2 regions of the Cobetia sp. 10Alg 146 genome follow, and region 1 is predicted to be linked to the other one. Evidence: riboswitches for the same ligand, from Rfam matches in the RefSeq annotation. Region 1 holds a riboswitch; the other holds the start of a gene.
What was found. Region 1 has a riboswitch for thiamine pyrophosphate ahead of tenA (thiaminase II). Riboswitches for the same ligand answer to the same signal wherever they lie in the genome.
Positions count from the first base shown of each region.

Region 1 (9,181 bases):
GATACTATCCGCGAGCTGGCAACGCCGCTGTGCGATCGCTGCCTGAGCAGTGATCCGGGCCGGGCAACGCAGATGAACGCCGGTGCCTCTCAGGCTCGTGGCCAATGGCTGCTGTTCCTGCATGCTGACACGCGCCTGCCGGCACATGTCCTCTCGGTACTGTCAGAGACCCTCGCCGAGCATCGCGAGTGCGACTGGGGTCGCTTCGATGTCGACATCGAAGGGGATTCTCCGCTGCTGCCCGTGATCGCCACGCTGATGAATCTGCGCTCACGCCTGACCAGCATCAGCACAGGTGATCAGACCCAGTTCGTACGACGCTCCACCTTCGAGGCCATCGAGGGCTTTCCCGCCGTGCCCCTGATGGAGGACATCCAGCTGAGCGTCAGGCTCAAGCGACTGACCTCGCCGCTGAACCTCTCCGCCAGAGTCACTACCAGTGGAAGACGCTGGGAAACCCATGGCGTCTGTCGCACCATCCTCAAGATGTGGGGGCTGCGCCTGGCAGCTTGGGGTGGCGTATCTCCTGTCCGTCTGGCGCGTCTCTATGGTTATGGTGCCGCCGCTCAGGCCTGTGAACAGCGTGGCTTGCCTCATGCCTGAAGCCTCGCTTGCTGACAGGGAAACCGACACGACCGCGTATGACATGCGCCCGACGCTCATCATCTTCGGCCGCCTGCCACTGGCCGGACAATGCAAGACGCGGCTGATCCCTGCCCTCGGTCCCGAGGGGGCGGCACGCCTCTACTCGCGCATGCTGCGCAGAATCGTTCAGCAGGCCTGCGCCTCACGCCTCGGCAAGGTGGTCGTGATGCTGACTCCCTCCCCCGAGCACGCCCGGCAGCAACCTGAGCAGGCAGCCCTGCTGACGGACCTTGAGGATCAGTTGCGTGCAGAGAGCATGGCGGCACATGGCAGGCGGATCACGCTCGAGGCACAGCCACAGGGTGGGCTTGGGGAGCGCATGCATCAGGCCATGCTGCGCCACCTGCCCGCAGGCCCCGTGCTGCTGATGGGCTCTGACCTGCCCGCATTGGACAGTCAACGTCTGCGCGAGGCGGCGCGGTACCTGCATGACCATGATGCGGTGCTGCAGCCCAGCGAAGACGGGGGATACGGATTGATTGGCCTGAAAGCAGCCTGCCCGGCGGCCTTCCAGCTGGATCACTGGAGCCATGCCGACGTGAGCCGGGAGACTCTTGCACTACTGGCTCAGGCAGGCAGAAGCGTCGGTTGCCTGCCTGTCAGCTGGGATGTCGATGAGCCTCACGACCTGGTGCGCCTGAGGCGACACTTCCCAGCCCTGATGGCGAACCTCTCCTCCTGTCAGCCTGCATGACATCTTTCCTGCAGCGCATGACACGCTTCCCGCATCGCAGGAAGCCCTATCAGCATCGCAGAAGGCCTCCCAAAGTCGCATGGGTTTTAGGGCGGCAGAGGCTTTTCCTGCACCGCAGGACTGTTACACTCGAGATATCGTGACGTCTGAGTCACAGCTTGACGGGGTGCCGGTAAGACCGGCTGAGATGTCATTCGCACTGTTCGAGGCCTTGCATCGAGGTGCGTGAATGACGATCCCGCCGAACCTGATCCGGTTAGTACCGGCGTAGGGATCAAGCGCGAAGTGTTGCCGCACATCATCTTCACCTCTTCCAGGTGAACGCCGCACCTCCCCCCGCTTTTTCCCTGCAGATTGCCGGACCTGACCACGCTCGAGCCAGACCTTTGCCACTCCATCACGGATTGGCAGCACGCTCACCGAGGGATGCGTCGATGCCCAGCTTTTCAGACCTGACCAGTGCCTGCGCCGAGGAATGGCGCGACTATCTCGAGCATGACTTCGTTCGCCAGCTCGGGGAAGGTCGTCTGCCAGAGGAGTCCTTCCGCCATTACCTGCAGCAGGACTACCTGTTCCTGATCCACTTCGCGCGCGCCTGGGCGCTTGCCGCCTACAAGAGCCGCACCCTCGCGGAGCTGCGTCAGGCCACGGCCAGTCTCGACACCATTCTCAATACCGAGCTCGACCTGCATATCGGCTACTGCAGCGAGTGGGGCATCAGCGAGGATGACCTGAGTGAGCTGCCGGAATCCCGCGCCACCCTGGCCTATACCCGTTACGTACTGGATTGCGGCCAGCGCGGCGACCTGCTCGATCTGCACGTGGCGCTCGCGCCCTGCCTGATCGGCTACGGCGAGATCGCCGAGTGGCTGCTGGACCAGGACACCACCGAGATAGAGGACAATCCGTACGCGGACTGGATCGCGATGTACTCCAGCGATGACTTCAAGGAAGCGGTGGACGCCGAACGTGAATGGCTGGACGCTCGGCTCTCGGAGGTCTCGGAGCGCCGGCTGGGCGAACTGGTGGATGTCTTCCGCGATGCGACACGTCTCGAGATCGACTTCTGGCAGATGGGCCTTGATCGCGACTGATCCGTGGCAGGCCGTCGCCTGACAGGCCGCGCCTGCGCGAACGGAAAACACACCGATTTTCATCGGCCTGGGGACGTGGTCCTCTCGCCAATCATCCAGACACACCACAGGCCATCAGAGCCTGAATGCGAGCACGATGACCTGGGCCAGCACAACGCTCAGCACAGGTCATGCCCGCATTGAATTCTGAGCACGCTTGACGGGGTGCCGGTGGAACCGGCTGAGATCCTGCATGCATCACCTCGCCGCCAAATGGGCGAGGCTGCCAGCAAGGGGTCCCGTGGAACCTGAACCGGTTAGGACCGGCGTAGGAATCAAGCTGATGGTCAGCCGCTGCCCGCGGCCGCCTCGCTCCCGGGCCACCTGTTGGCAAGGAGTCGGCGATGGCCATCCTCTCCCTGCGCACGGTCTTCCCATGATGACGTCTGCCGTGACGTCGCCCTTTGAGGAGACCTGCATGAGCACTACCCCCACGACTCAAGATCCGCAAGCCACCAACGCCGCCGAACCGTCGCTCGCCCCCCAACCTGAGGCTGCGCCGAAGGCGCGCGCACGTGCCGGTCGCAAGGATGGCAGTCGCCATCTCGCCAGCGAAGCCCGCGTCGACGCCGCCGCCATCGCGCCGCTGAGCGGCTCGCGCAAGATCTACATCGAAGGCTCTCGCCCGGACATCCGCGTGCCCATGCGCGAGATCGGCTGCTCGCCGACCCAGACCTCCAGCGGTCTGGAAGAGAATCCGCCGATCGTCGTCTACGATACCTCCGGTCCCTACACCGACCCGGCGGTCGAGATCGACATTCGTCGCGGGCTGGCGCCACTGCGCGAGAAGTGGATCGAGGAACGCGGCGATACCGAACAGCTCAATCAGCTGAGCAGCGAATATGGTCGCGTGCGCCAGGCCGACCTGCGCCTGTCGTCCCTGCGTTTCGAGCTGGACCACCGCCCGCGTCGTGCCCTGCCGGGCAAGAATGTCACCCAGCTGCACTATGCGCGCCAGGGCATCATCACGCCGGAGATGGAGTACATCGCGATTCGTGAGAATCAGCGTCGTATCGCGCTGCGTGAGGAATATCAGGGCAGCGACTCCGTCGAGAGCATTCTGGGCCACCAGCACCCGGGTCACAGCTTCGGCGCCAACCTGCCTGACGAGATCACCGCCGAATTCGTGCGTGAGGAAGTCGCGCGTGGCCGCGCCATCATTCCCGCCAACATCAATCACCCGGAAAGCGAGCCGATGATCATCGGCCGCAACTTCCTGGTGAAGGTCAACGGCAACCTGGGCAACTCGGCGGTCACCTCCTCCATCGAGGAAGAGGTCGACAAGATGACCTGGGCGATCCGCTGGGGCTCCGACACCGTGATGGATCTCTCGACCGGCGCCAACATCCACGAGACACGTGAATGGATTCTGCGCAACTCTCCCGTGCCCATCGGCACGGTGCCGATCTATCAGGCGCTGGAGAAGGTCGATGGCGTGGCCGAGAATCTCGACTGGGAGATCTTCCGCGACACGCTGATCGAGCAGGCCGAGCAAGGCGTCGACTACTTCACCATCCACGCCGGCGTCCTGCTGCGCTATGTGCCGCTGACCGCCAGCCGCGTGACCGGCATCGTCTCGCGCGGCGGCTCGATCATGGCCAAGTGGTGTCTGGCGCATCACGAGGAAAGCTTCCTCTATCGCCATTTCGAGGACATCTGCGAGATCTGCAAGGCCTACGACATCAGCCTGTCACTGGGCGATGGCCTGCGCCCGGGCTCGGTGGCCGATGCCAATGACGCCGCCCAGTTCGGCGAACTCGAGACGCTCGGCGAGCTGACGAAGATCGCCTGGCAGCACGATGTCCAGGTCATGATCGAAGGTCCGGGTCACGTGCCGATGCACCTGATCAAGGAGAACATGGACAAGCAGCTCAGCGAGTGCGACGAGGCGCCCTTCTACACCCTCGGCCCGCTGACCACCGACATCGCCCCGGGCTACGACCACATCACCTCCGGTATCGGTGCCGCGATGATCGGCTGGTTCGGCTGCGCCATGCTCTGCTACGTGACCCCCAAGGAGCACCTGGGCCTGCCCAACAAGGACGACGTCAAGACTGGCATCATCACCTACAAGATCGCCGCGCATGCCGCGGATCTGGCCAAGGGGCATCCGGGCGCGCAACGTCGTGACAATGCACTCTCCAAGGCACGCTTCGAGTTCCGCTGGGAAGACCAGTTCAATCTGGGCCTTGACCCGGACACCGCGCGCAGTTTCCACGACGAGACGCTGCCCAAGGATTCGGCCAAGGTCGCCCACTTCTGCTCCATGTGCGGGCCGAAGTTCTGCTCGATGAAGATCACCCAGGAAGTCCGCGACTACGCCAACGAACACGGCCTGACCGGTGACGCCGACAGCGTGATGGCCGGCATGCAGGAGCAGGCTGACAAGTTCAAGCGCGAAGGCAGCCAGCTCTATCAGGAGGTATAGGTAGAGGGATTGGCGCACGAAAGGCTGACGTGCTGAGCCGCACGAAAAACGCCCCGACCATCACTGGTCGGGGCGTTTTCAATGGCCTGCTGCCAACCGCTCATGACGTGTCATGAGCGTGATCCAGAGATCACGTGCGGCTGGTGACTTCCAGCAGGTGATAACCGAACTGGGTCTTCACCGGGCCCTGCACGGTGTTGATCGGTGCGCTGAACACGACTTCGTCGAATTCCTTGACCATCATGCCCGGGCCGAAGGCGCCCAGGTCACCGCCACTGCGACCGGACGGGCAGGAGGAGTGCTCGCGAGCGGCATCAGCGAAATCGCGGCCGTTCTCGATTTCGGTCTTGAGAGCTGCACACTGTTCTTCGCTGGAAACGAGAATATGACGCGCTGTGGCCTGTGCCATGTCTATCACCTGTCACTGATCGAATAAATGCCGCCGGCAATCACCGGCGGCGTGGCAGCACATTGTGGCCCAAGGCGACGCTCGCCGCTAGCGTCGCGCGCCTCCCCACCTCCCCAGCGATGCCTCAGACGCGCGAACGCCCACCCGGAAGACCGGATGGGCGTTGAGGACGCTCGCCTGAGAGCGTCGGCAGCAGTCGCTTACTTGGCGACTTTCTGCATGGCCTCGGAGGCGGACTTGGCATTGTTCTCTGCCAGTTCCTGACCTTTCTTGGCGTATTCCTGGTTCAGCTCGACCACCTTCTGGGTGTCGTTCTGAAGCTTCTCGCCCAGAGACTTGACCGTCTCCTGCTGTTCCTTGACGAAGTTCTTCAGGCCTTCGCTGTCCTTGATCTCGAGCATGGAACGCGCCTGCGCCATGGAGGTGTCAACGTAGGACTTGGTCAGATCCATCTGAGCGCTGACCAGCTTCTCGCTGTAATCGAGGCTCAGGGCGCTGAAAGCACGCAGCGGAGCGAAGAACATGTCGTCGAACTGCTGAGTGGTCTTCTCAAGATTGGTGTTGAACATGGGGCACCCTCCAGGGTTTGGCATCACACGGAAAATGAAGCGGAGCTTTGCTCCGTTGGCTACCAGGACTGAACCAAGCTTGTGAGCCATGAGGTCGAGATCTCACTGCAAGCCAGCATTCTCGACAGGTTCCATCCTCGCTGCAGTGCAGCATAAGCCACCTCTTGCTGCACTGCAACATCAGGAGCGCAATATTGATCAACCACCTTGCCCTGCGAGTCTGCTTCCAGGCTGACTGCCCTCTTGCCCAGAGACGCCAAGCCCCTGAATGACATGAAGATTTCAGTCGCTCGCACGACATCGCTGGCACAACATCCTGTCACCCAGCAATTCGCGCTGACCCTCGCTACGACATAACGCCACACTGGCCTTGGACAACCAGCGACGACACTCATCACAACGTGGCTGCAGGTATTGCATCTCATCATGGCCAGACCCCATGCCACGATGGCCGTGCGACACGTCAGAGGCTTTCGCGCCAGCGGAAGACACGCCCTGCAGCCTCACGTCAGAAACTGAAGGCTGCCAGTCCTGAGCCTGCAAGCCGTGGCACGTGGACGAGGGCATGGTCTGCGTCATGCCGGACATCAGTGTCTGGAAAGAGGATGAGATGGCCTTTGGAGGAGTGGCCCGGCGAGTCTCGGAAGGTGTTGGCCCCTCCTCACGAGGCGTGACCTGAGGAGCGTCATTCCCGCTTGAAGTAGGGATGGCGTCATCACGCACGGGGGCCACCGAGGGGGAAGCGGATGGGTCCTGGGGTGGCGCCCAGGCGTAGGCCGTCTGCTCATCGGGATGGATGGCCATGGTGGCATGTTCTGACAAGCCGAGTCGCGACGCCCAGTCGACCCGTGATGGGCCATGCTGCGCCAGGATGGCACGACCGAGACGCCTCAGACGACGCGGGTCGATCCGGTGGGTGAAATCACGCATGCGGGCGACGGAGGCCGCCCCGCTCCCGAGATTGAGGCATTCTTCGGACAACCCGCGCAGGTCCACCAGCGCTCGACTGTCCAGAATATCTTCGGGAGGCCGGCTGACCTGTTCCTCGGCGGCAATGACCAACCGATGCGTCAATTGTGGCTGCAGCACCATCCCGAGTCTGGAAGGCAGGAGACCTGAGCTCTCCAGCCAGCGGCGAAAGCACTGCTGCTGTTCCTTGAGTGCCAGCAGCGGTGATGGCGTCAACCGCAACTCATCACCGCTCTGAACGACCTCCCCGGTATCTTCCAATGAGCCCTGCCCGACGGAAGCGCCTTGCTCGACAGAGGGGCCCTGGTGCGCGCTCAGCTCGCCAAATGGCGAGATCGTCAGCGGGAGATCAAAGCAGGACGCATCCAGTACCCAGAATTGCATGAGGCGATTGATCAACACGTGATCCAGCTCGATCACGCCCTCATCCCCTTCCAGGCGCAGGTCATGCAGCACGACCCAGTCATCGCGCGACTCGAACAGGGTGTTCAGGAATCGGGCGAGCGAGCGACGACGCTCCTGATGCGCTCGAACGCCTCGCAGCATCCTCAGAACCTGCTGGCGCTCCTGTGTACTCAAGGTGGCATTCTGCGCCAACACCTCAAGTACCAGAACGTCATACTCCCTGGAGTCACAATCCTTGAGCAGCATGGGAGCCTCTAAATTTAGAACATTAAGATGTTTTCAGTGTAGTCATCGCAGTGCCATCTCTGCCACCTGCTACCTGTCAGGGCATCCAGCCAGGGGGAACAAGCAGGGGAGAAACGGGTACAGGGCAGATCTTGAGGATAGCGCTTCAGGACAGACCTTAAGAATAGCGCTTCAGGACAGACCTTCAGGATAGATCAGGCTGCTGATGATAGGGCAGCATCGCCTCCACCTGGCGTCGCGCCCCGCTCAACCAGCGCGCTTCCTCCTCAAGCGCGTCAGCCACGGCTGACTGCAGTCCGGGATGTACCAGCCAGTGCAATGACCAGGTGTCATAGGCCGAGAAGCCGCGGCTGATCTTGTGCTCACCCTGTGTGCCCGGATCAAAGCGCGTCAGTCCCCGCTCAAGGCAGAACTCCAGCCCCTGGTAATAGCAGACCTCGAAATGCAGGCAGTCCGCCTGCACTTCACTGCCCCACCAGCGCCCATAGAGGCAATCGGCACCGACAAGGCACAACGCAGCCGCCACAGGATCGCCATGTTCATCACGCGCCTGCACCAGCAGCAGCTGTTCGGGCATGCTGCGCCTTAAGCGCTGAAAGAACGCCAGTGTCAGGTAGGGCCGTTGTCCGCGCTCCAGATAGGTCATGCAGTAACAGCGATGGAAAGCTTCGAGATCGCTCTCACCAATGGCTTCACCGCTGAGACGCGCGAGGGTGATGCCCTGCTCGAGCACCTTGCGGCGCTCGCGGCGGATCTCCTTGCGTCGCTTGGAGCGCAGACTGCCCAGCCACTCATCGAAGTCTCGCTCACCTCGCGACTGCCAGTGATACTGCATGCCACCACGCAGCATCAGCTGCGGACTGACGGCTTGCCAGTCGCGGCACTCGTCAAGATCCGCGAACAACAGATGAAAGCCACTGTGCTCAAAGCGTCGCAAGGGCCCGCCTGCGTCGACGGCGGGTGCCACGCCGGCCTGAAGCCTGGGCCACAACCAGGCAAGCAGCGCTCGGCGGGAAGGGCCTCCCGTCTCCGATGAGGCCAGGACCAGCCGCGGACCAGCGCTCGGCGTGAAGGGAACTGCCGACAGCTGCTTGGGATAATAACGCCCACCGGCCTGCTCCAGCGCCTCGGCCCATTGCTGATCAAAGACATACTCGCCCCGCGAGTGCAGCTTGAGATAGCGCAGCAAGCCGGCGACAAGCCGTCCTGACTCGTCACGCACCAGCAAGTGCGCCGGGTACCAGCCCGTAGACGCGCAGGCCGCGCCGCTGTCTTCCAGTGCACGAAGATAGGCATGTTGCAGAAAGGGATACTCTTTTCCCGCCAGCGCATCCCATTCTGCGGGCGTGACAGCGCTGATCGACGAGAGCACGTCCAGCTGCCAGTTCGCGCCACGTCTGTCAGTGGCCTCAGTCCCGATCTGCCTTCGCGACGCATCACTCTCCTGATGCCCTGCTTCCCGGTGCTCGCTCACCCTGCTCTCCTCTGAAGATGCCTACCCTGCCGCCCGGCCGATATGCCGCCTGCCCCAGGACATGCTAGTGTGTCGCCATGATGCAAGACAATGAGACTGCCATGACTGATACATCGCCTCCCGCCGACAAGCCTGAGCCCACGCGCGATACGGCGACGGCTACCGAGCGTCCCACCACTCCCTCTGCGCAGGAAACCCGCGCCGAGACC
Region 1 is NZ_JARWKT010000003.1:344,558-353,738, forward strand. It holds gene QD172_RS07535 (TIGR04283 family arsenosugar biosynthesis glycosyltransferase) at 1-603, shown strand, start outside; gene QD172_RS07540 (TIGR04282 family arsenosugar biosynthesis glycosyltransferase) at 647-1,339, shown strand; TPP riboswitch at 1,492-1,630, shown strand; gene tenA (thiaminase II) at 1,774-2,433, shown strand; TPP riboswitch at 2,624-2,764, shown strand; gene thiC (phosphomethylpyrimidine synthase ThiC) at 2,891-4,900, shown strand; gene QD172_RS07555 (peptidylprolyl isomerase) at 5,031-5,309, opposite strand; gene QD172_RS07560 (phasin family protein) at 5,510-5,878, opposite strand; gene QD172_RS07565 (nuclease-related domain-containing protein) at 6,161-7,498, opposite strand; gene QD172_RS07570 (GNAT family N-acetyltransferase) at 7,683-8,972, opposite strand; gene QD172_RS07575 (DUF4190 domain-containing protein) at 9,074-9,181, shown strand, end outside.

Region 2 (9,181 bases), on a different contig from region 1:
AAAAACCGATATGCAGATCCATATCACCCTGCGCCAATTACAGGTCTTCGTCGCCGTGACTCGCCAGGGCTCGGTCAGTGGTGCCGCCCGAGAGATAGGACTTTCGCAATCGGCGGCGAGCCAGGCGCTTTCAGAGCTGGAGCGTCATCTTGACGTCGCGCTGTTCGAGCGGCTCGGGCGACGGTTGGCCCTCAATGCCAATGGCCGTCGTCTGCTGGCGCGTGCCGAACAGCTGCTGGAACAGACCCATGCACTGGAGCTGGAGGCCCGTGAGCCCGGGCTGGAGGAGGGGTTCCTGCGAGGCGAGCTGGAAATCGCCGCCAGCGCGACCATCGGGACCTGGCTGTTGCCCGGCCTGGCAGGGGCCTTCATGCGTGAAAACCCCGGGACCGAGCTCAACCTGCGCCTGCGCAATACCCATCAGGTGGTGGAGGCGGTGCTCAACTACGATGCCGAGCTGGGGCTCATCGAAGGGGATTGTCACGCGCCACGCCTGATGAGCCAGACCTGGCGTGAGGATGAACTGGTGGTGGTGGCGCCGCCGTCCCACCCGCTGGCGATACGCGCAACGGCACTCGATGACGAGGATCTGGCCAATGCCGACTGGATTCTGCGCGAGGGAGGGTCGGGCACGCGGGCGGTCTTCGAGCGTGCACTGCACGGGCGAATCGAGCGCCTCAAGGTGCGCATGGAGCTGGGGCAGCACGAGGCCATCAAGCAGGCTGTGTTTGCCGGTCTCGGGCTGGGCTGCCTTTCACGCCTGTCTGTGGATGCGGAGCTGTCCCGCGGGGAGCTGGTCGTGCTGGAGACGCCCCAGCTCAACCTCAAGCGGCATTTTTCCATGCTCTGGCATCCGGAGCGCTATCGAAGCCCCCTGTGGCAGGCGGTCAAGGTCTATCTGGAAGCCAGTCCGCGGTGAGCCGCGCGGCGGCTTGATAGTCTGCTAACATGAGCGTTTTCTGACACTCGGCCACGAGGTTGCCGCTTCGCACTGGCGCGTGCCATCGCGGGCGATGCGTGAGGGTCGGGAGCGTCTGAGGGTCTGTCTAGCGTCCATGGAGATGATGATGAGCACTGCGACAAGCACGACGGTCGAGCTTTTCTACAACGAGAGTGATGCCCGTGAAGCCGCACAGGGCAATGAGGCGGGTGAGCAGGATGCGACGCCGCTGGTGATTCTGCATGGCCTGTTCGGGAGCGCGGACAACTGGCGCTCGCATATCAAGTTCTGGTCGCAGTCGCGTCGCGTCATCGCGGTGGATCTGCGCAATCATGGTCGCAGCCCGCATGTGGCGGGCATGAGCTACCCGGAGCAGGCCGCTGACATGATCGCTCTGCTCGATCAGCTCGATATCCCCACCTGTGATCTCATGGGGCACTCCATGGGGGGCAAGGTGGCCATGCAGGTCGCACTGCAGGCACCTGAACGACTGCGCAGTCTCGTGGTGGCGGATATCGCGCCCATCGCCTACGGACACGGGCACGATGAGATATTCGCGGCCTTCGAGGCCGTGCGTGAGGCGCGTCCTGCCTCGCGCAAGGACGCTGACAACGTGATGGCACGCCATGTGGAAACGCCGGCTATCCGTCAGTTCCTCGCCACCAACCTGGTGCGCGATGAGGACGGCAGTATGGGCTGGCGAGTCGGGCTCGATCACATCGCGGCGGGTTACCCCCAGATCGTCGAGGCGCCTCAGGCACACGGCGAGGTGGAACTGCCGGCCCTGCTGCTGTGGGGCGAACGTTCCAATTACGTGCAAGCCGACGGGCTCCAGGCAATGCGTGAGCGCTTCCCGCGCCTGGAAGATGCCTCGCTGGATGCCGGCCACTGGCTGCATGCCGAGCGAGCAAGCGAGTTCCAGCAGGCCGTCGAGACGTTTCTTGAACGCGTCGCACGCGCTTGAGCGGCTCACGTCATACGCCTGCACCGTTGGCGGCGCCTCGCGTGCCTGACGAAGACGGCACGATACCGGTGACGCGTCACGAGCGTCTGGTGATCGCGCTGGTCACGCTGCTGCAGTTCGCCGTCATCATGGGTTTCACCATGGTGATGGCATTGGGGCCGGATTTCGCGCAGTCGCTGGGCATTCCGCTGGACCACCTGGGCTACATCGTCGGCAGCTACCCGCTGGCGGCGGCGGTGGGTACCTTGCTGTGGACGCGGCATGCGGATCGTTTCGATCGTCGCTGGGCCGTACTGGGTTTTCTGTTCGGTGCTGCGCTGTGTCATCTGATCGCGAGCTTCGCCACCGGATTCGAGACGCTGCTGGCCGCGCGCATGCTGGGCGGGCTGTTCGGTGGGCCGGCGGCGGCCACGGCACTGGCCATCGTGATCGATGTCGTGCCGGGAATCCGGCGTGGGCGCGCCATGGGGATGGTGATGGGGGCCTTCTCGGTGGCCTCGGTGCTGGGGCTGCCCTTCGCGCTGTGGTTGTCCGAAGGCTTTGGCTGGCAGGCGCCGTTCCGGGCCGTTGCGCTGCTGGCGTTGCTGGTCTGCGGGTTGCTGGCCTGGGTGCTGCCGCCGATCCGGGGGCATCTGGACAATCCTCGCAGTCGCGCCGGTACCTCCATCGCCACCATTCTCGCGCAGCCGAATCACCGGCTCGGGCTGGCGCTGATCGCCACCGCGATGTTCAGCAACTTCCTGGTGATTCCCAATCTCTCCAGCTATCTGCTGTTCAATCTCGATCTGCCTCGCGAGGATCTCGGCGGGCTCTACATGATCGGAGGCGGACTGTCGCTGGTGGGCATGCAGCTGACCGGGCGGCTGTGTGATCGCTTCGGCAGTGTCTGGCCCGGCACCATTACCTGTCTGCTGACGGCGCTGGTGGGCTGGGCCTTCCTGCTTCATTCGCCGGGGCCGTCGCTGGTGTGGGTGGGGTTTGGTGCCTACATGCTGTTCTCCTCGGCGCGGCGGGTGGCACAGAACACGCTCAACAGCTTCATTCCTGCCGAGCACGAGCGGGCCGCCTTCACCAGCACCCAGAGCGCCGTTCAGCACCTGAGTTCTGCCGCGGGCAGTTATCTCGGGGCGGCGCTGCTGGTCAGCTCGCCGGGTGGCGCCCTTGAGGGCATGCCACTGCTCGTGGCGGTGCTGGTGGTCGCGCTGGTGATCCAGCCTGTGCTGATGGCGTGGTTGGCGCGGCGTCTGGCCAGGCGGGCGTCAGCCGGCAGTCCGGTGGATGGCAGGCGCTGACAGGAAGGTCTCGGGAGGCAAGGGGCGGGGGCATCCTCGCGTCATCTGGCGGAAAGCAAACGACGCCCTGTCGGGAAACCGGCAGGGCGTCGTCGTGTCTGTCATCGGCCGTCTATTCAGGGCGCGTTGACGTCGATGGCCAGGTGGTCGAGTGACTGGCGCTGCTTGATCATGCCGCGCTCGTACAGGAAGTTCTCGAAGTCACGGTAGCGGCCGGCATCCAGTGCGGCCGGACGCAGGGCGAAGCGCGGCAAGGTGGCATACCAGGCTTTCTTGTTGAGCGCGGTATCGAGTGCCGGGTCGGACTCGCGGAACAGCTTCCAGCCCTTGTCAGGGTGGTTGATCATCCAGGCGGTGGCTTCACCGACGGCGGACAGGAAGGCGGCGTACTGCTCGTGCTTGCGAGAATAGCTGTCGCTGTTGGCGACGAAGATCAGTTCGTCATAGGTCGGTACGCCTTCTTCCTCGATGTAGAAGGCGCGGCCCTTGACGCCTTCCTGTGCCATCTGGGCGAGTTCGAAGTTGCGGAATGCCCCGGTGACGGCATCGACCTTGCGGGTCAGCAGTGACGGCGTCAGCGAGAAGTTGACGTTGGTCAGGGTGATGTCATCCAGTGTCAGGCCGCTGTTCTGGAGCATGGTGGACAGCAGGACTTCCTCCACGCCACCGACGGAATAGCCGACACGCTTGCCCTTGAGGTCGGCCATCGACTGGATGTCACTGTCCGCGCGCACGACCACCACGTTGAGCGGGGTGGCCACCAGCGTGCCGATGCGCACCAGCGGCAGCCCTTGATCCACCTGCAGGTGCAGCTGGGGCTGATAGCTGATGGCGATGTCGACGCGCTCCGCCGCGGCAAGCTTGGGGGGGACGCTGGGGTCTGCCGGGGCGATCAGCTCGACGTCCAGACCATGTTGCTTGAACAGGCCCAGTTCCTGAGCCAGCACCAGCGGCCCGTGGCCGGGATTGGTGTACCAGTCGAGCATGACCTTGAGGTGCGTGAGGGGCTTGGCATCGGTGGCGGCCGCTTGCGGGTCCTGCGCATCGCCAGCGGCGGGGCGGGTCTGTTGCTCGGTCTCGGCAGCCTGTTTGGCAGAAGCGTCTGGCTCGAGGGTGGCACCGTCCTGCCCGGTCTTGGTGACCGCTGCCGCTGCACTATCGCTGGCGGTCGGGGCCTGGGGCTCGGCGCTGGCGCCAGTCTCGGCTGACAGGGCGAAGGTGCTCAAGCTGAGGGTTGTCAGCAGCGTCGCGAAGAGGCAGGACAGCTTGCTGGAACGGCGGATCGCCGATGGCGAGAATGGCATGGCGGTATTCCTTGTGGTGTCGAGAATGTGAGGCCGTCAAGACATCGCCTGACAGCCGGAAGCGCTCAGTTCAAACGGGTCAGGCGATCCCGATGCCAGGGCATCAGGCGACGCAGCAGGGCATCCAGCGTGAAATACAGCAGCAGCGAAAAGGCGACCAGCACCAGCAGGGCGGCGAACATCAGGTCGATTTCCATGCGGGCATTGGCATTGAGCATCAGATAGCCGAGGCCCTGGCTTGCGCCGGCCCACTCACCGATGACGGCCCCGATGGGGGCGGCTGTCGCTGCCATGCGCACGCCGGAGGCCAATGCCGGCAGCGCGGCGGGCAGTTGGACATGCAGCAGCAGTCGCCACGGGCTGGCACCCAGGGTGTGGGCGAGATCCAGCCAGCCCTGAGGGGTCTGGCGCAGGCCGTCGTAGCCGGTGGAGGCCACGGGGAAATAGATGATCAGCGTGGCCATCACGACCTTGGAGAGCATGTCATAGCCCAGCCACAGCACCAGCAGTGGAGCGATCGCGAACAGCGGGATCACCTGGCTGATCAGCAGCAATGGCAGCAGGGTGCGCCGCAGACGAGGGATGAACGCCAGTGCCAGCGCGGTGCTCAGTCCGAGAAGGACCCCCAGTACCAGCCCGCCAAGAATCTCGGCGAAGGTGATGCCGGCGTGGTGTGCCAGCATCGGGGCCTGACGGACCAGCACCTCCGCGACTGCCAGTGGCGCTGGCAGGATGTAGGGCGGTACGGCCGTGGTGATGATCACCAGTTGCCAGAGTCCCAGCAGGACGGCGGCGCTGATGGCGAGATGACGCAGGGCATGCAGGCGTTTCATGGCGTCTCCTCGCCGTCGCGCAGGCGTGTGATCAATTCGGACTGGGCCTGCTGCAGGGCGGGCAGGTCCAGCGGCACCGGGCGAGGCGGCGAGAGCCCGGGCAGGCAGTCGAGCACTGCCCCCTGCTGGCTGTCGCGGCCCGGGCGCAGTACCAGCAGTTGGTCGGCCAGGCGCAGCGCCTCGAGCGGGTCATGCGTGACCATCAGCACGGTGCGTCCGTCCAGCAGCCGGCTGGCGAGATCATGCAGTTCGAGTCGCGTGATGGCGTCCACTGCGGAGAAGGGCTCATCCATCATCACCACCGGAGCCTGCTGGTAGAGCGTTCGCGCCAATGCGACGCGTTGGCGTTGCCCGCCGGAGAGGGCGTCTGGCCAGGCCTGCTCGCGCCCCTCCAGACCCACCGCTGCCAGCAGTTCGCGGGCCCGCTCGGTATCGCGAGGGCGACGATGGAGGTCATCTCCCAGACACAGGTTGTCCAGCACCCGGCGCCAGGGCAGCAGCAGGTCCTGCTGCGCCATCCAGGCGACGCGACCCGCCAGTGGCTTGCCATCATCGGTGGTGAGTTCCAGCGTATGATGGTCGGGCATCTCGAGGCCGGCCAGCAGGCGCAGCAGTGAGCTCTTGCCACAGCCCGAGCGGCCCAGCAGGGCCGTCCAGCTTCCGGCATCCAGACGCGCCGACAGATCACGAAACAGCGTATGGCTGGCGTAATCGATGCGAGCGTTGTTGAGGGAGAGTCCCAGCGACACAGTGTCATCCGTGGTCAGGCGGCATGCCGAGGGGAGGAAGCACGCAGGGCGCCTGACGCTTGGGCAGGTGACCGGAATTCCCTCCGCCGGTATCAACCGGATCAGGTTCCAGGGGTTGCCATGCGACGTGACGCATCGGCTCTCAGCCCACTTTCGGGCACCCCCATCCAGGCCGACAGTGTACCGTCACCTGCCCGCCGGTTGCATCCCTGCCATCGTCGGGGTGGCTGTCGTGTGGCTATGCTGCATGGCCCGGTGTTGGGTATGCTATCGAGGTATCGCAGCCTCAAGGAGATCAACATGCCTGATACCCCGGATCTCTCGACCTGCTCCAGCGGTTATCCCGTGCCACCGCGGCGACCCGTGATGCCAGACGCGACATCCGTGCCCAATGGCTGGCCGGAGGATGCGCTGACTCGCCGTCTTTCCACCTATCTGGGGCATGCGCTGGAGCCGCTGGCACTTGCCTGGCCGGATAGTGCCAACTGGTTGTGGCGACAGCGTGGCGGCACCCCCGGCCTGATCAAGCTGGCGCGGACCGGCCCGGATCACGACCCCTTCTGGCGAGCGATGCGCGGTGTCTTCGGCGCCGATCGCTGGGCGCAACCTGAGGCCCTGACACGGCTGGCGGGCGCGTTGCCGGCGCGTTTGCCCATCCCTCCGCTGCCGCTGACCTATCTGGGGCGTCTCGATGGCGCGCCCGTCTGGCATCTGCCGTGGTCCAGCGGTCAGCCCAGTGATCTCAGTGACACCTTCTGTGAGTTGCTGGGAGATCAGGTCGGGCGGCTGCATCAGGACACCGTGTCCGGCTTTGGTCAGCCCCTTGCCCAGCCCATGCCGTTGCTGCATTGGAATGCCCGCGTGACGCGTTTTCTCGCGCGCCATCCCCTGTCCCACGAGCTGGGGGACCTGCCATCACGCACCTTCTCGCATCCCGCTCGCGCCGTCTGGAGTCTGCCGGACCTGCGCGCGGACCAATATCTGTGCGCCGCCACCGGCTGGGTATGGAGCGACTGGGAGGCACTGGTGTGGGCCCCGATCGAGTTCGACTGGGCACTGATCGAGTTGTTGCTGGAGACGCCGAGTCAGCGTGAGGCCTTCCTCGCCGGTTATTCGCGTCATGGGCGCATGGTCGATATCGGCGGTCAGCGTGAGCTGTGCCGAGCCCTGTTGTGGGCGATGGAAGCCTTCGGTCCGACCCGCTACGCCGAGCTGGCGGCAGCCCCGGCTTGGGTGTCGCCGAGAAGCCTGACATGTTGATCGCAAGTCCATGAATATTTGAGAAATTTCTCTGCAGCCTCGTCGCTGACATGGAATACTGTCTCTGGGCCGTCGCAGACGTGATTCGAGACTTGGTGCCGGGAATGGCGGGGGAGCACACGTGGTAGAGAATCTGAACTATTACTTCTTGCTGGCGGGCATGCTCATCGCCTTGAGCGTGCTGGCAAGTCGGGTCTCGGCTCGTCTCGGCATGCCCCTGCTGTTGCTGTTCCTGGGACTCGGCATGCTGGCGGGGGAGGATGGCGTGCTCGGCATCCAGTTCGATGATGCCTCTACCGCGTACCTGATCGGCAACCTGGCGTTGGCACTCATTCTGCTCGATGGGGGGCTGCGCACCCGCCTCTCGACCTTCCGTGCGGGTCTCAAGCCGGCATTGGTGCTGGCGACCGTCGGGGTCTTCATGACCAGCGGGCTGGTGGGGCTGCTGGCCATGTGGCTGTTTGACCTGACCTTGATCGAAGGCCTGCTGGTCGGGGCCATCGTAGGCTCCACCGATGCCGCCGCCGTGTTCTCGCTGCTGGGCGGGCAGGGGGTGCACCTCAACGAGCGGGTCGGGGCGACGCTGGAGATCGAGTCCGGTACCAACGACCCGATGGCCATCTTCCTCACCATCACCCTGGCCGAGATACTGACCGGACAGCTGACGGGGGTCGCCGCCGGACTCATGAGCTTCGCGCTGCAGTTCGGGGTCGGCGCGGGCATGGGGATCGCCGGTGGCTGGTTGATCGCCCGTCTGATGCGCTATCTGGATCTGGCGCCCGGCCTCTATTCCCTGCTGGCGCTGGCGCTGGGCCTGAGCCTGTTCGCGACGACCAATGAGCTCGGTGGCAGTGGCTTCCTGGCCATCTATCTGTGTGGCCTGATGATCGGCAATCATCCGGGGCGCCACCTCGAACACATCCTGCCGGTGCATGATGGACTGGCCCACCTGTCCCAGATCGTGCTGTTCCTGATGCTGGGTCTGCTGGTCTCACCCTCCACGATGCTGCAGTTCGCGCTGCCGGCCGCCATTCTGAGCGTGGCGCTGATCCTGTTCGTGCGCCCCCTGGCCGTGATCCTGTGTCTCAAGCCTTTCTTCCGCTTCCGCTGGCGAGAACTGTGGTTCATCAGCTGGGTCGGGTTGAGGGGAGCGGTGCCGATCGTGCTGGCGATCTTCCCGGTGATCACCGGGGTCGAGAATGCCGGCGTCTACTTCAATGTCGCCTTCTTCGTGGTGATCATCTCGCTGCTGGTGCAGGGCTCGTCGCTGGCTCCCATGGCGCGCAAGCTCAGGGTGGTGGTGCCGCCGGGTGCACAGCCCAGCCGCCGCAATCTGCTGGGCATCATGCCCGTCAACGATTACGAGATGCTGGTCTACCGGGTCGACAACACGGCGCTGGAAGGCGTGGCATTGCGCATGCTGCGCTTCCCCTCCGGGGCCAAGGTCGGGGCGCTGTTCCGCAACAAGGTGCTGATCCATCCCAAGGGCAGCACCTGTCTGCATCAGAAGGACGTGCTGTGCGTCGTCGGGCGCTCCTGCGATGTGCCAAGCCTCAATCGCATGTTCAATGGCGAGAGTCTGCAGCATGAACAGCGCGCCTTCTTCGGCACCTTCACCCTGGAAGGGGATGCCAACATGCAGGATATCGCCGATGTCTACGGACTGACGCTCTCTCAGGGCGAGCAGCACCTGACCATTGCCGAGTTCATCACCCGCAGAGTCGGCGGGGTGCCGGTGGTCGGGGATGATGTCGACTGGCATGGCATTCACTGGGTGGTGAATGAGGTCGAGGGCAATCGCATCACCAAGGTGGGGCTGCGCCTGCATTGACGCGGTTC
Region 2 is NZ_JARWKT010000002.1:2,830-12,010, reverse strand. It holds gene QD172_RS03030 (LysR substrate-binding domain-containing protein) at 11-919, shown strand; gene QD172_RS03025 (alpha/beta fold hydrolase) at 1,068-1,904, shown strand; gene QD172_RS03020 (MFS transporter) at 1,946-3,196, shown strand; gene QD172_RS03015 (ABC transporter substrate-binding protein) at 3,313-4,500, opposite strand; gene QD172_RS03010 (ABC transporter permease) at 4,566-5,333, opposite strand; gene QD172_RS03005 (ABC transporter ATP-binding protein) at 5,330-6,082, opposite strand; TPP riboswitch at 6,144-6,257, opposite strand; gene QD172_RS03000 (hypothetical protein) at 6,383-7,342, shown strand; gene QD172_RS02995 (potassium/proton antiporter) at 7,464-9,173, shown strand.
Region 2: linked by a shared signal. The riboswitch ahead of QD172_RS03005 (ABC transporter ATP-binding protein) and the one ahead of tenA (thiaminase II) in region 1 are both predicted to bind thiamine pyrophosphate.